Regions from separate parts of the Mesorhizobium sp. M0898 genome, predicted to be linked through region 2. Evidence: riboswitches for the same ligand, from Rfam matches in the RefSeq annotation. Region 2 holds a riboswitch; the other holds the start of a gene.
The links. A riboswitch is a leader RNA that binds a small molecule or an ion and turns the genes downstream of it on or off. The one in region 2 is predicted to bind thiamine pyrophosphate.
Positions count from the first base shown of each region.

Region 1: another riboswitch for thiamine pyrophosphate. It lies ahead of thiC (phosphomethylpyrimidine synthase ThiC); the one in region 2 lies ahead of thiB (thiamine ABC transporter substrate binding subunit).

Region 1 is NZ_JAMYOE010000010.1:17,876-25,100, reverse strand. It holds gene NKH90_RS13775 (hydroxymethylpyrimidine/phosphomethylpyrimidine kinase) at 1-529, opposite strand, end outside; gene NKH90_RS13770 (thiamine phosphate synthase) at 520-1,125, opposite strand; gene NKH90_RS13765 (thiazole synthase) at 1,122-1,895, opposite strand; gene thiS (sulfur carrier protein ThiS) at 1,897-2,094, opposite strand; gene thiO (glycine oxidase ThiO) at 2,063-3,064, opposite strand; gene thiC (phosphomethylpyrimidine synthase ThiC) at 3,061-4,896, opposite strand; TPP riboswitch at 5,001-5,117, opposite strand; gene NKH90_RS13745 (Fic family protein) at 5,299-6,843, opposite strand.
Region 2 is NZ_JAMYOE010000002.1:354,696-361,920, reverse strand. It holds gene NKH90_RS04805 (M48 family metalloprotease) at 1-698, opposite strand, end outside; gene thiQ (thiamine ABC transporter ATP-binding protein) at 953-1,744, opposite strand; gene thiP (thiamine/thiamine pyrophosphate ABC transporter permease) at 1,741-3,360, opposite strand; gene thiB (thiamine ABC transporter substrate binding subunit) at 3,849-4,862, opposite strand; TPP riboswitch at 4,906-5,020, opposite strand; gene NKH90_RS04785 (thiamine diphosphokinase) at 5,148-5,792, shown strand; gene NKH90_RS04780 (ABC-F family ATP-binding cassette domain-containing protein) at 5,808-7,225, shown strand, end outside.

The sequences.
Region 1 (7,225 bases), on a different contig from region 2:
GCAGGCCCGGCACGCCGGCTGCCAGCAATTTCCGTCCCAGTCTCACCGCGTCGCTCTCGTCGGCTGGCGGTTCCGCACCAACAAGGAGCGCCAGCTCCAGGAGATTGGGGGTCACAAGGCAGCAAAGCGGCATCAGGTCGCGCCTCATGGCAGCGATGGCACCTGCTTCCAGAAGCCCCCGGCCGGAGCTCGAGGCCAGCACCGGATCGAGCACTGCCGGCACCTGCGGATTTTCGCGCAGCACGCCGGCAATGGCAACGACGATCTCAGCCGTTGCGAGCATGCCGATCTTAATTGCCGCCACCTTGTTGGCCTGTAGCGCGGCGCACATCTGATCGGCCACAAGATCGGGCTGCGAAGGATGGATTTCCATTACGGCTTCGTGCGTCTGCACCGTCAGCGCTGTGACAGCCAGGCAGGTGCGCACGCCAATGGAAGAGATCGTCTCGATATCACGTGCAATTCCAGCCCCACCGCTGGGGTCTGATCCGCCGACCACGAGCACATGCGGTTCTCGCCTCAGCGCCATGGCTTTGTCTTTTCGATCCATTCTCGCGTGCGCGCTTCGGGATCGGCATTCAACGTGATGTCGGTGACCACCGCCGCGCTGTCCGCACCAGCCTCGAAGACACCGTCGAGCCGGTCGGGGTTGAGGCCGCCGATGGAGACCAATGGGATCGGCGCCACTCGATGCTTCCACTCGCTGATCCGCTCGAGCCCTTGCGGCGCCCATTTCATCTGCTTCAGGATGGTGGGATAGATGGGGCCGAGCGCGATATAGTCGGGCTCGGCAGCGATGGCCGTTTCCAGTTCGAGATGATCGTGCGTGCTGAGCCCGAGCTTCAATCCGGCGTACTTAATCGCCAGCAGGTCGGCCGCAGCCAAATCCTCTTGGCCGAGATGGACGAAGTCGCAGCCTTCCTCAATGGCGAGCCGCCAATAATCGTTGACGATCAGTTGGCAACCATGGACCGCGCAGACGCCGTTCGCGCGGCGGATTTCCGTCCGCAGCGTGGCCTCGTCCCTATCCTTGATGCGCAACTGAACCAGCTTGACGCCAAGTGGCACCAGCCGTTCGATCCAGGCGGCGCTGTCGACGATCAGGTAGAAGGGATCGAACTTCATGAGAAAACCGCCCTGCCGAATGTTGGTGTCGACGGCACCGCGACGTCGCGGGGTTCGAGCATCCCCGAGCTGAAAGCTTCTCGACCGGCGTCGACCGCCTTGCCGAACGCACGCGCCATGCCGACCGGATCGGCCGCCTTGGCGACCGCTGTGTTCAGGAGCACGGCATCAAAGCCGAACTCCATGACTGTTGCCGCGTGCGATGGCCGTCCGAGACCAGCATCCACGATCAGCGGGACATCAGGGAAATGTCCGCGCATCGAGCGCAGCGCCATGATGTTGACCGGCCCGAGGGCGGAACCGATCGGTGCGCACCAGGGCATCAAGACCTTGCAGCCCGCCGCAAGCAGCCGCTCGGCGACGACAAGGTCGTCGGTAGTATACGGGAACACCGCAAAACCGTCCTCGCACAGGATGCGGGCGGCTTCGAGCAGACCGAACACGTCCGGCTGCAGCGTGTCGTGATTGCCGATCACTTCGAGCTTGATCCAGGGCGTGCCGAAGACTTCGCGCGCCATTTGTGCGGTCGTGACCGCTTCCTTGACGGAGTGGCAGCCAGCAGTGTTGGGCAGGATTCTGACCCCAAGCGACCGGATCAACGACCAGAATTTTTCGCCAGCCCTGCCGCCTGCCATTTCACGGCGCAACGAGACGGTCACCACCGAGGTGCCCGATGCCCTGACTGCATCGGCAAGGATGGCCGGCGAAGGATATTGAGCGGTGCCGAGAAGCAGGCGGGAGGGAAGCGTCGTCCCGAGAAGATCGAACATGCTAGCCTCCCTGCATGGGCGAGAGGATTTCGATCCGGTCGCCGTCGTTCAATTGGAATTCCGCCCGGCTGGCTTTGTACACGAGGTCGTTGTTGACGGCGGTCGCAAGCCAATCGCCCTCATAGTCAAGCGCGGCAAGCAGCTCGGCCAGCGTGGTGGCGGCAACCTCATGCACTTTGCCGTTGACCATCAGTTTCATGAGCAAGCTCCACGGGTTTGTCGTGATTGAAGACAATTTCGCCCGCCAGGCGCGCCATGGCGGGGGCGAGAAGAAAGCCATGGCGATAGAGCCCGTTGATCGCGACGGTGTCTCCGCTCATTTCGACGCGCGGCAGATTGTCGGGAAAGGCTGGACGGACGCCGACACCGGTTTCAACGATCTCGGCCTCGCCAAAGGCAGGATGGAGGGCATAGGCGGTACCCAGAAGCTCCATCATGGAGCGCGCCGTGACCGGTCTGGCGGACCGGCTTTCAATCATCGTCGCACCGATCATGAACTGGGCGTCGGCACGCGGTACCGCATAGAGCGGAAAGCGCGGATGCAGCAACCGGACCGGGCGCGACAGCGAGAAGTCTGGCGTGTTTAGGATCAGCATTTCGCCGCGAACGCCGCGAAGCCTGTCATCGGCGGCTGCCATTCCCGTGCAATCGATCTGACGATCGAAACCGGAAACATGCCGGGCGTCGGTGCCGAAGTGGAATTTGACACCCATGGCTGCGAGCTTGTCATGAAGTGCTGCCATCGCCTGGCGCGGATCGAGATGGCCCTCATCGGGAAAGAGCAACCCGCGGCGAAAGCGGCCGGCTAAGTCGGGCTCCAGGAGCGCAATTTCGTCTTCGTCGACACGCCGATGGCCCGACGTGCGGCTGGCGAGGCGGTCGAGCTCGCCGGCATCACGCGGGGCGGCCACGACAAGTGTTCCGCCCCGTGTCACCTGACCCGGCAGCACCGCATCCCACCAGTCGGCAGCGTCACGTCCAAGGTCCAGCACCGGCTGCTCGGCGCTTTCACGCTCGCACCATGGCGCCAGCATGCCGCCGGCGAACCACGACGCATTGCCTCCAAGGCCATGCCGGATCTCGGCGACCGTGACCGTCGCGCCGCGGGCGGCGAGTTCGAAGGCGGCGGTGAGGCCGGCGACGCCGGCCCCCTTTATCAGCACCTTCATGACGGGTTACCTGGCTGAGGCGTGAGCGGTGCGACGGTCTCGTCCGCTGGCACGTAGAGATCGCCGCCCTCGCGGTATTTCGCCGCCATCGCCGCCATGCCCTCTTTCTGTGCCTCGGCGCGGATGTCGTGAGAGATACGCATCGAGCAGAATTTCGGTCCGCACATCGAGCAGAAATGTGCCAGCTTGTGCGCCTCCTTGGGCAAGGTCTGGTCGTGGAAGGACCGTGCGGTTTCGGGGTCGAGCGACAGGTTGAACTGGTCCTCCCAGCGGAACTCGAAGCGCGCGCGGGAAAGGGCGTCATCCCTGACTTTCGCCGCCGGGTGGCCCTTCGCCAGGTCGGCCGCGTGCGCTGCGATCTTGTAGGTGATCACGCCGGTCTTGACGTCATCGCGGTCGGGAAGGCCGAGATGCTCCTTGGGCGTGACGTAGCAGAGCATGGCCGTTCCGAACCAGCCGATCATCGCCGCGCCGATGCCGGAAGTGATGTGGTCGTAGCCCGGCGCGATGTCGGTCGTCAGCGGTCCAAGCGTATAGAACGGCGCCTCGCCACAGACGGCGAGCTGCTTGTCCATGTTCGCCTTGATCTTGTGCATCGGCACGTGGCCGGGCCCCTCGATCATCACCTGGCAATCTTTCGCCCAGGCGATCTGCGTCAGCTCGCCGAGCGTTTCCAGCTCGGCGAATTGCGCCGCGTCGTTGGCATCGGCGATCGAGCCGGGACGAAGGCCGTCGCCGAGCGAGAAGGAGACGTCATAAGCGCGGCAGATGTCGCAGATCTCCGCAAAGTGCTCGTAGAGGAAGCTTTCCCGGTGATGGTGCAGGCACCATTTTGCCATGATCGAGCCACCGCGCGAGACGATACCCGTGACCCGGTCAACGGTCAGCGGGATGTAATGCAGCCGCACGCCGGCGTGGATGGTGAAATAGTCAACGCCTTGCTCGGCCTGCTCGATCAACGTGTCGCGGTAGACCTCCCAGGTCAGGTCCTCGGCGATGCCACCAACCTTTTCGAGCGCCTGGTAGAGCGGCACCGTGCCGATCGGCACCGGCGAGTTGCGCACGATCCATTCGCGGATGTTGTGGATGTTGCGGCCGGTCGACAGGTCCATCACCGTATCGGCGCCCCAGCGGATCGCCCACACCATCTTTTCGACCTCTTCAGCCATCGACGATGTGACGGCGGAGTTACCGATATTGGCGTTGATCTTGACCAGGAAATTGCGGCCGATGATCATCGGTTCGCTCTCGGGATGATTGATGTTGGCGGGAATGATCGCGCGTCCGCGCGCCACCTCGTGGCGGACGAATTCAGGCGTGACGAAGTCGGGGATCGCCGCGCCAAAGGCCTCGCCGTCGCGCTCAAGCTTGCCGTGCAGGATCTCGCGACCAAGGTTCTCGCGGATGGCGACGAACTCCATTTCGGGCGTGATGATGCCAGCGCGCGCATAGGCAAGCTGTGTCACCGCCTTGCCGGTCTGGGCCCGGAGTGGCCGGTTGCGGACTGGAAATTCCGGTGTTAGGCGCTCGCCTGCCGCAAACCCATTGTCTTCTGGCCGGACGTGGCGGCCGTCATAGGCTTCGACATCGCCGCGCGCGGTGACCCATTCATGGCGAAGCCGTGCAAGGCCGTTTTCGATGCTGGTTTCGACAGTCGGGTCGGTATAGGGGCCGGACGGATCGTAAGCGGTCACCGGCGGCTCGCCTGCCGTCGGATGGACGGAGATTTCGCGCATCGGCACCCTGAGCTGCGGGTGGATGGTACCGGATTTGTGGATTTTGCGTGAGGCAGGCAGCGGTCCCGTCGAGACGGCGGGGGTGAGGGCATTCATCTTGAGGCTCCTTTGCTCGTTGCATTGGAGACCCAGTTCTGTGCCGGAAGGATGAAAAGACGCTTCTGTCGACCTGCCGAAACAGGACCTCGGGCGTAAACTCCCGCAAAGCGCTTGCACCGTCCCTACGCCAGTATGAACTGGATCAGGTTCAACGGGTCACTGCGCCGCGAAAGCCAGCAGTATCTCAGCCCCTTGCCGGGACTCCCCTGGTGAATGCGTGAGGTTGGACGGGACCGCTCCGGTTTGTCAAGCGCGTTCTGGCCGCGGCTGATCGGCGGCCGGTCAGACCGTGCGGAAAAAATCGTGCATGTCTCGGCGACAAGTCAAGCGTCGGAGATGAAGGCAGGGACAAGGGAATCGCAAACCGTCGGACTAAAATCGATCCTGATGATCACACCTTCAATGGGCACCAAAGGTTTGCGCGTAGATCGCCTCGATTCTTCCTGCCTCGTCACTGGTCAGCGCGGCGAATTCCTTCTCGCGCGCGCGGTTCGATAGATGGCCATCATTCTGGTGAAGAAAACGGAAGAGCAGATCGGTCAACCGCTCGGGCATGTCGATAAAGGCGTCCACCTGCTGCCGGAACTGATCGTAGCGCTGCAGAAATGCGGTTTCCTCGGGAAGGTCCCGTTCGATCGTCCGCTGAACGCAAGCATAGAGGAATTCGGCGTGCGGGGTTGCATCGAAGAACCGGTAGAAATCACCGGTGTCATTCAGCACCCGGACGTTGAATTGCGGCGTCGGTTCCCATTCCACCAACGGCAGAAGGCGCTGCGAATAGCTCTCGAGCACGCCCCTGTACTCGTTGATCTGGTCCAGGATCGCGGCCGAGACGGGAAAGACCACTCCCGGCGGATTGAAGCCGCGCATGGCAAGGACGTGGTGGATTAGGTAGCGGTGAATGCGGCCGTTTCCGTCCTCGAACGGGTGAATATAGACAAAGCCGAAGGCGAGGATTGCGGCGGCTACGACTGCATCAAGCTTTTGCGCGGGGCCCTGATCGAACGCCGCCATTCCATCGATTAGCCGCGGCAGGTCCTCGGGCCGAGCGCTGATGTGATCGGGCAAGGGCGTACCGTTGTCTCGATCATGCTCACCGACGAAACCTCCTTCTTTTCGGAAGCCAAGTCTTACGAAACGAGCGTCACCAAGTACAATTCTTTGCAGACGCAGCAGCTCATCGCGATCGATCGGCCAGCGGCCGGCTTCGCCGATGGCGCGGCCCCAGCGCTGGATGCGATCTTGCGGCGGGTGCTCGCCCTCGATCGCATAGCTTGATCGCGAGTCTTTGAGCAAAAGAAAGGCGGCGGTCCGAGCAAGGAGGTCGCGCGGCACGTCCGCTACGATTGCCTCCGCGCGCCGCGGTAGTTCAAGGCCGATGAATTTTTCGAGAATCTTGGTGCGGAACACCAGAGGGCAGAACTCACGCGTGCCGGGGAGATTGTCCCTTACGCGATAGCGCGAAGCGGTCTTGTCGGGTCCGGGCCACTGCAGCTCGGGATCGACAACCGGAATGTATCGTCCGGCCTCCGCGTCCGGCAGATCGATACGCGCGTCCCTCAGCCATTCATATAAAAACCAGATGCGGCGGGCATAACTGCCGGTCGGGCTTTCACGGACCAGCGCCTCGATCGGCGCGGGACCGGTCACTTGGAACAGCCGCTTGAGGACGGCAAGGTCCAGTCCCTCGTACTTGAGCGCAAAGGTCAGGTGGCCTTCGAGGGTAGGATTTGGGGCATGGCGGGGGGTCATGATCCGCCAGCCATCCCGTTCGGTAATGCGATGATGCTCGCCAGTGGCGAACAACCTACGGGGCAAGGGCGCGGCGAGCCTGTAGGCTCCGATCAGGGCGCTGTACCCGGCCGGGGTCGCCGTTTCAGGAAGGCGGATTTCCTGAAAAACGGTAACAGGACCTGAAAATTGGTGCTGTTGCACCGCAGGCATGAAACGCGAATCCTTCCATTGAATTTTGGTTTAGTCGGCAAAACCTATGAAAAATGATCCTACCCCATGAAAATTGATGCCACAAGACAAATTTTCCGAAAACCGATTCTAAAACAGTGCTGAGGTCGATCAAGCAAGAACTCCGCCACCGGCTCAAGGAAGCGACTTCAGACCAAAAAGGTGAGTCCAGGAACCGCCATTCGCCCGTCTTAGTCACGAGGCCGGCACGGATGGCCCGCCTTACGTCGAGCCGGATTGCTCGAGCGCGCCGTTCGGGGCTCACTCATAGAGCGCTCCGGTGCGCGATCCCGATTTGATAGCCGCGATCACGCTCGCGACTGATCTTGGTGACGTGGCGGCGTCGGAGTAGAAAAGTGATGCA
Region 2 (7,225 bases):
CTGATCGAGCGGAAATCGGTATAGGCCGACATCGACTGCAGGAAGCGGCCGGCGGCGTAGGGGTCGAAACCGGCTTCGCCGATCGACTTGATGCCGATGGCGTCCGCCTCCAGCTCCTGATTGCGCGAGAACTGGGCCAGCCTCAGCTTGCCGCGGATCAGCGCCGCCTTGGCCGTCGGGTTGTCGCCGAGCACATCCGAAACAACCTTGGTCGCCAACCCCTCCTCGGCTTCCAGCTGCTGGCGCTGCAGGCCGTGGTTGGCTGTAACGTGGCCCATCTCATGCGCAATGACGGCGGCCAGCTCGGCGGAATCGTTGGCCAGCGCCAGCAGCCCGCGGGTGATGTAGAGATAACCGCCCGGCAGCGCGAAGGCATTGACGTTGGGCGAGTTGAGGATGGTGATGCGGTAGGTCTGGGTCGGGTTGGCCGACACCACGGTCAGTCTGCCGACGACCTTGGCCACCATGCGCTCGAGCTTGGGGTCGGAATACTCGCCGCCATAGGTGGCGAGGATGCGCGGGTGCTGCGCCTTCGCCAGTTGGGCGAGCTTGCTGTTGGCGGCGACATTGTCGACCGTGATCGGCTTGTCGGAGGGCTGGAAGCCCGATTCCTGCACGTCGGGAGGCGTGAACATCTGGCAGCTTGCCAGCGCCACGGCAAGACCGGCCAGCGCCAGAAAGCGCGCCAGCGGTTTCACCCTCCGATTGTCGATGCCGGTCGGCAGATCGGCTTCCTTTCAAGTCCTGGCACGTGACCGCGAAAATCGGGCGCGATTTCCGAAAAGCATCACGCGCAAAGTCAAGTGCTATGGCGTCCTTCGTGCGTCCGACAGATACGAGGCAGCAAGGGCAAATCACGGTCTAAGCCGGACCAGCTCCTGGCGGACCTAGCCACACTACCTCGACCATGGCAAGCAAGCGCCGCTTCGCCTTCCGCCGGTTTGACCATAAATTATGTCCGCTTCCGGGCAACATCTCGTGATCCAGCCGCAAACGGACCCGAGCCGATATAGCGTCGGAATGCCTCCGGTCCAGACCCGACGAAAAAATCGGCCGCGGTGCCCGTCGCGGCAACCGTGCCACCATCCAGGAAAACCATGTTTTGGCCGATACGGCGCGCATCGTCCGGCTGGTGCGTGACGAATAGCACCGTCATGCGCTGCTCCGAATGGACGTCGGCCACCAGGTCGAGCATGTCGTCGCGCAGTGCCGGTCCGAGCGAAGCGAACGGCTCGTCGAGCAACAGCACCGGCCGGTCGCGCACCAGGACCCGGGCGAGCGCGACGCGCTGCCGCTCGCCGCCGGAGAGTTCGCGCGGCAGCCGGCTTTCCTTGCCGGCAAGACCGACGCGCTTCAGCGCTGCGGCGATTGCGGCGCGGTCAGCCTCGCTCAGCCTGAGCGAAGGCGAGCGGCCGAGCCCGACATTCTGCTCGAGGGACAGATGGGCAAACAGGTTGTTTTCCTGGAACACCATCGATACCGGCCGCGCTGATGGCGGCGCAGTGCTGACGTCGGCGCCGCCGATCAGCACGCGGCCCGACCGCGGCGTCTCGAACCCGGCCACCAGATTGAGCAGCGTCGACTTTCCCGAACCGCTCGGCCCCATGATGGCGGTGATTTCCGACACCGGGAAATCGACATCGAATATAAGCGGCGTTTCACCATAGCTGAACGAGACATTATCGAGCCGCACGGCCGCGCCTTTTTCCACCGAAATGGACCGTTCCGGGCTGATCGGCATCATGATTTCTCCCTCCTTCCCAGCCAGTCCGCGGCCAACACCAGCGCCAGGCAGACAAGGCCGAGCAGCAGCGCCAGGCCGGCGGCATCCTCGGTGCGGTAACTGCCCATGCGCGCCAGCAGCAGATAGGGCAAGGTCTGCACGGAATCGCTGCCGAACAGCGCAATGACGCCGAGATCGCCGAGCGACAGCGCCATGGCGAACGCGAAGCCGGTGGCGAGCGGCCGCCGCAGCGACGGCCAGTCGACCAGCCGCAACCGGTTCCAGCCCGAGATGCCAAGCTGTGCGCAGAGCCGTTCGTGGCGTTCGCTCGCCGCGTCATAGGCAGGGCGGATGGCGCGGATGGCGAACGGCATCGCCATCACTGCATTGACCGCAACGACCATGACAGGGGCGATCGCAAAGACATCGCCGACGGTGCGCAGGAGCAAGAACCAGCCGGCACCGATGACGATGGGCGGCACCACCAGGACGAACCCCGCACCGGTGTCGGCCAGGTGTTCGAGCAGCGTCCTCCTGCCGCTCCGCCGGGTGAGCGCCAGCGCCCGGCGCGCCATCACCAGCGACAGCGACAACGCCACAGAGAGCAGCGCCGACAGGAGGGAGAGCACGGCACTGGTCGCCGTCGCTTGCCGCACCGCGCTCTCGCCGGCCAGGCGGCCGAGATCGGCGCCAAGCCCGGCCGCCAGCGTGGCCGCCATCGGCCCGGCGACAAATAGCAGTGCGAGCCCGATCGCCAATGCGTTCAGCACGGTCTCGGCCGCACCGGCTGAAAAATACCGGCGCGGCGCCACCGGCAGATTGGCGTCGCCGGTCATATTGGCGCCAAGCCGCGTCAAGGCCAGCACGACGACGAAGGTCAGGGCAATCTGCAGCAGGGTCAGCGTCACCGCCCGCGCCGGGTCGAAGTCGAAACGCAGCGCCTGGTAGATGGCAACCTCGAGCGTCGTCGCGCGCGGCCCGCCGCCGAGCGTAAGCACGATGGTGAAGGAGGTGATGCACAGCATGAAAACGAGCCCGGCAACGCCCGGCAAGGCCGCACGCAGCGGCGGCCATTCGATCAGCCGGAAGGCCGGCGCAGCACCCATGCCAAGCTGGCTCGCCAGCCGCCATTGGTTAGCCGGCACGGTCTGCAACGCCTCCAGGAACAGCCGCGCCGCCAGCGGCAGGTTGAAGAAGACATGGGCGACGAGTATGCCCGACAGGCCATAGATGCCGGGCCAGCTCTGGCCGCCTAGCGCGCCGAGCGTGCCGGCAAAATAGCCGGCGCGGCCATAGAGCGCCAAGACACCGAGTGCGGCAACAATGGCCGGCAGCGCCAGCGGCACGGCGAAAAGCTGGAGGATGAAGCCTCGCCCGAAAAAACGCGGATGCCGCGACAGGGCGCGCGCGACGAACAGCGCCGGTGCGACGGAGAGCAGGGTCGACAGCAGAGCCTGCCAGAGCGTGAAACGGACGACGCGCAAGAGATAGGAATCGAAAGCGGAGGCGGCGCCGGACAGGTCGCGTGTGGCTTCGACGACGAGCCCGGCGAATGCACCGCCGATCAGCAGCGCGATGGCGGCGAGCGCGACGATGCCGGCAGTGACGCGGGGATCGGCCGGATGACGCGTAGGCATGTCGCGCTACCCGACACTACGACAGGCGTAGATCGAAGGAAATACCTGGCAAAGGCCGAGCCCACCCCTCTCTGGCCTGCCGGCCATCTCCCCCTCAAGGGGGGAGATTGCGCACTCAGCCGCCTTCGCCAATCTCACAAGTGGCAGGACGAGGAGAGGCGACAAAGCTGCCGATCTCCCCCTTGAGGGCAGGGCTATCGCATTTGGATTCTTACGAAGTTGGACCCCCACCCTAACCCTCCCCACAAGGGGGAGGGAACGCTGCCGCATGCCCTTACTTCCCCTTTTGGCGCCGAAAGGCAGACAATTTGCCGAGGTCAGTGCCAACGGAAGTCTCCCTCCCCCTTGTGGGGAGGGGTTAGGGGTGGGGGTACGTCGTAGAGCGAAAGCCTCGGCGTTCCATCTGCGATAGCCGTGCCCTTGAGGGGGAGATGGCCGGCAGGCCGGAGGGGGGTGGCTTGGCGCAAACATCCGACGAGGCTTGAGCCCTACCTGCTCATCGCCGCAAGCCACTCATCGACCCAGGCCTTGCGGTTGGCCGCGACGTCTTCCGGGCTGAACAGCAAGGTCTTGGTCGGCTTGACCAGCTTGTCGAACGCCGGGTTGAGCGGCTTGTCGGTTTTGCCGGCCGGGAACATCCAGTTGGTTTCGGGAATGACATCCTGGAATTTCGGTCCGGTCATGAAGGCAATGAACTTTTCCGCCAGCGGGTTCTTCGCGCCCTTGGTGGTGATCCCCGCAACCTCGATCTGCAGATATTCGCCCTCCTCGAAGGACGCCGCCTGGTAGCGCTCGGTGTTTTCGGCGACCATGTGGTAGGCCGGCGAGGTCGTGTAGGACAGCACCATCGGCGCCTCGCCCTTGGTGAACAGGCCGTAGGCCTCGCTCCAGCCCGGCGTTACCGTCAGCACCTTCGCCTTGAGTTTGGCCCAGGCTTCCGGCGCCTTGTCGCCATAGACCGACTTGACCCACAGCAGCAGGCCAAGGCCCGGCGTCGAGGTGCGCGGATCCTGGATGACGATCTTCTCTCCGGCATCGCCCTCGACCAATTCCCTGAGGCTCTTCGGCGGGCTCTTCAGTTTTTCGGTGTCGTAGACGACGGCGAAATAGCCATAGTCGAACGGCACGAAAATATCGTCGCTCCAGCCGCCCGGTACATTGACGCCCGAGACGGCGCCGTGCGGCGAAAACAGGCCGGTTGCCTTGGCGTCGGCGGTTAAGTTGGTATCGAGGCCAAGTACGATATCGGCCTTGGTCGCGGCGCCTTCCAGCTTCACACGGTTGAGCAGCGCCACGCCGTCGGCGACCGAGACGAATTCGACGACGCAGCTGCATTCGACCTCGAAGGCCTTCTTCACCGCCGGTCCCGGACCCCAATCGGCGGTGAAGCTTTCATAGGTATAGACCGTCAGTCTATCCTGTGCCGATGCCTGCCCCGGCAGGGCGACCGCGGATGCCGCAAGCAGGACAATTGAGACAAGAGAGTGGAAAAAACTGCGCATCGGCGCCTCCTTCGTTCGCGTTGAAAGGAATTGAGGCGTCGGGCTGTCCGAAACGTCTAATCCCTCCGCCGGTACAAACCGGATCAGGTTCAGCGGGTTGGCAGTCTTGCCTCTCAGCCGGTCCGCGAAAATCGCGTCCGGCACCCCGTTAGAGCGTTGCGACACATAGGCCCGGCCGAAGTGCTGCGCAAGCGGAAGTTTGCCGGGCATCCAAAGCCCAGCCTTCCGTTTCGTCTGCCGTTTCATCTTCCGTTTCCGGGGCAGGGCTGGTAAGGGCCACGAGATATGAGCACATTCACCATCCTGCTTGGCGGCGATCTCATCCGCACACCGCTGCTCGACCGCCAGGTCGAAGGCTCGCGCGTCATCGCCGCCGACGCCGGCATCGGCCATGCCCGTATGCTGGGCCTGAGGCCGGAACTCTGGGTCGGCGATTTCGATTCCGTGCCTGCCGAGTTGCCGGAGGATCTGGCCGCCGTGCCACGGCAGGTGTTTCCTGCCGAAAAAGACAAGACCGACGGTGAACTCGCTATCGCCGCCGCGCTCGAACGCGGTGCGACCAGCCTTGTGCTCGCAGGCGCCTTCGGCGGCAAACGTACCGACCACATCTTCCTGCATCTGGCGCTGAGCGTCCGGCTGGCGGAAGGCGGGACGAAAGTGCTTTTGACCAGTGGCGTACAGGAAGGCATTCCCTTGCTGCCGGGAAAGACTGGCTTCGACTATGCCGACGGCACGCTGTTTTCGGTGCTCGGCTTCTCCGATCTCGCCGGCCTGAGCGTCACCGGCGCCAAATGGCCGCTCGACCATGTCGAGGTTGCGTTCGGCTCGTCGCTGACCATTTCCAACGAGGTCAATGGCCGGCTCGAAATCGCGCTGGCCAGCGGCCGCGCGCTGCTGCTCGCGCATCCCTACCCTCTTCCGGAAAGCTGAGCCCAGAAAGCTGACATGGCGCCGCCGCTTCTCAATCTCGACGGGATAAAGCTGACCTTTGGCGGCACGCCGCTGCTCGACGGTGCCGCCCTGACGGCCTCTGCTGGCGACAAGATCGCCCTGGTTGGCCGCAACGGCTCTGGCAAGTCGACGCTCCTCAAGATCGCCGCCGGGCTGATTGAACCGCAGGACGGCGAAGTCTTCCGCCAGCCTTCGGCGACCGTGCGCTACTTGCCGCAAATGCCCGACATGGACGGCTTTGCGACTGTCCGCGCCTATGTCGAGGCGGGGCTCGGGCCGGCCGACGATCCCTACCGCGCCACCTATCTGATGGAGCATCTCGGCCTGACCGGCGAGGAACGGCCGAACGACCTCTCCGGCGGCGAGGCGCGGCGCGCCGCCCTCGCCCGCGTCATGGCGCCGGAGCCCGACATTCTCCTCCTCGATGAGCCGACCAATCATCTTGACCTTTCGGTCATCGAATGGCTGGAGGAGGAGCTTGCCCGCACCTCCTCGGCACTGGTCGTCATCTCGCATGACCGCCGTTTTCTCGAGCGCGTGTCACGCGCCACAATCTGGCTCGACCGCGGCCAGACCCGCCGTCTCGACAAGGGCTTTGGCTATTTCGAGGAATGGCGCGACACGGTGCTGGAGGAGGAAGAGCGCGAGCAGCACAAGCTCGGTCGCCAGATCGTGCGCGAGGAGCACTGGCTGCGCTATGGCGTGACAGCGCGGCGCAAGCGCAACATGCGCCGGCTCGGTGAGTTGCAGACCATGCGCCAGCGCTTTCGTGGTCATCGCGGCGCCGAGGGTGCGGCGACGATGACAGCCAGCGACGCCGCCGAATCCGGCAAGCTGGTGATCGAAGCCAGGAACATCGAGAAGACCTTTGGCGATCTGACCGTGGTCAAGGGATTCTCGACCCGAATCCAGCGCGGCGATCGCGTCGGTCTGGTCGGGCCGAACGGCGCCGGCAAGACGACGCTGTTGAAGATGCTGACCGGCGAATTGAAGCCGGACGCGGGCACGGTGCGGCTCGGCACAAATCTGGAGATCGCCACGCTCGACCAGAAGCGCGAAGCCGTCGACCCGCAGGAGACATTGGCGCAGTATCTCACCGACGGGCGCGGCGAGAACCTCGTCATCAATGGCGAGCAGCGCCACGTCGTCTCTTACATGAAAGACTTCCTGTTCAAGCCGGAACAGGCGCGCACGCCGGTGCGCGAGCTTTCGGGCGGCGAGCGGGCGCGGCTGATCCTCGCCCGCGTTTTGGCGCGGCCGGCAAACCTGCTTGTGCTCGACGAGCCGACCAACGACCTCGACATGGAGACGCTGGAGCTGCTGCAGGAATTGGTCGCCGGCTTTGCCGGCACGGTGATCCTGGTCAGCCACGATCGCGATTTCCTCGATCGCACCGTGACCAGCATCATCGC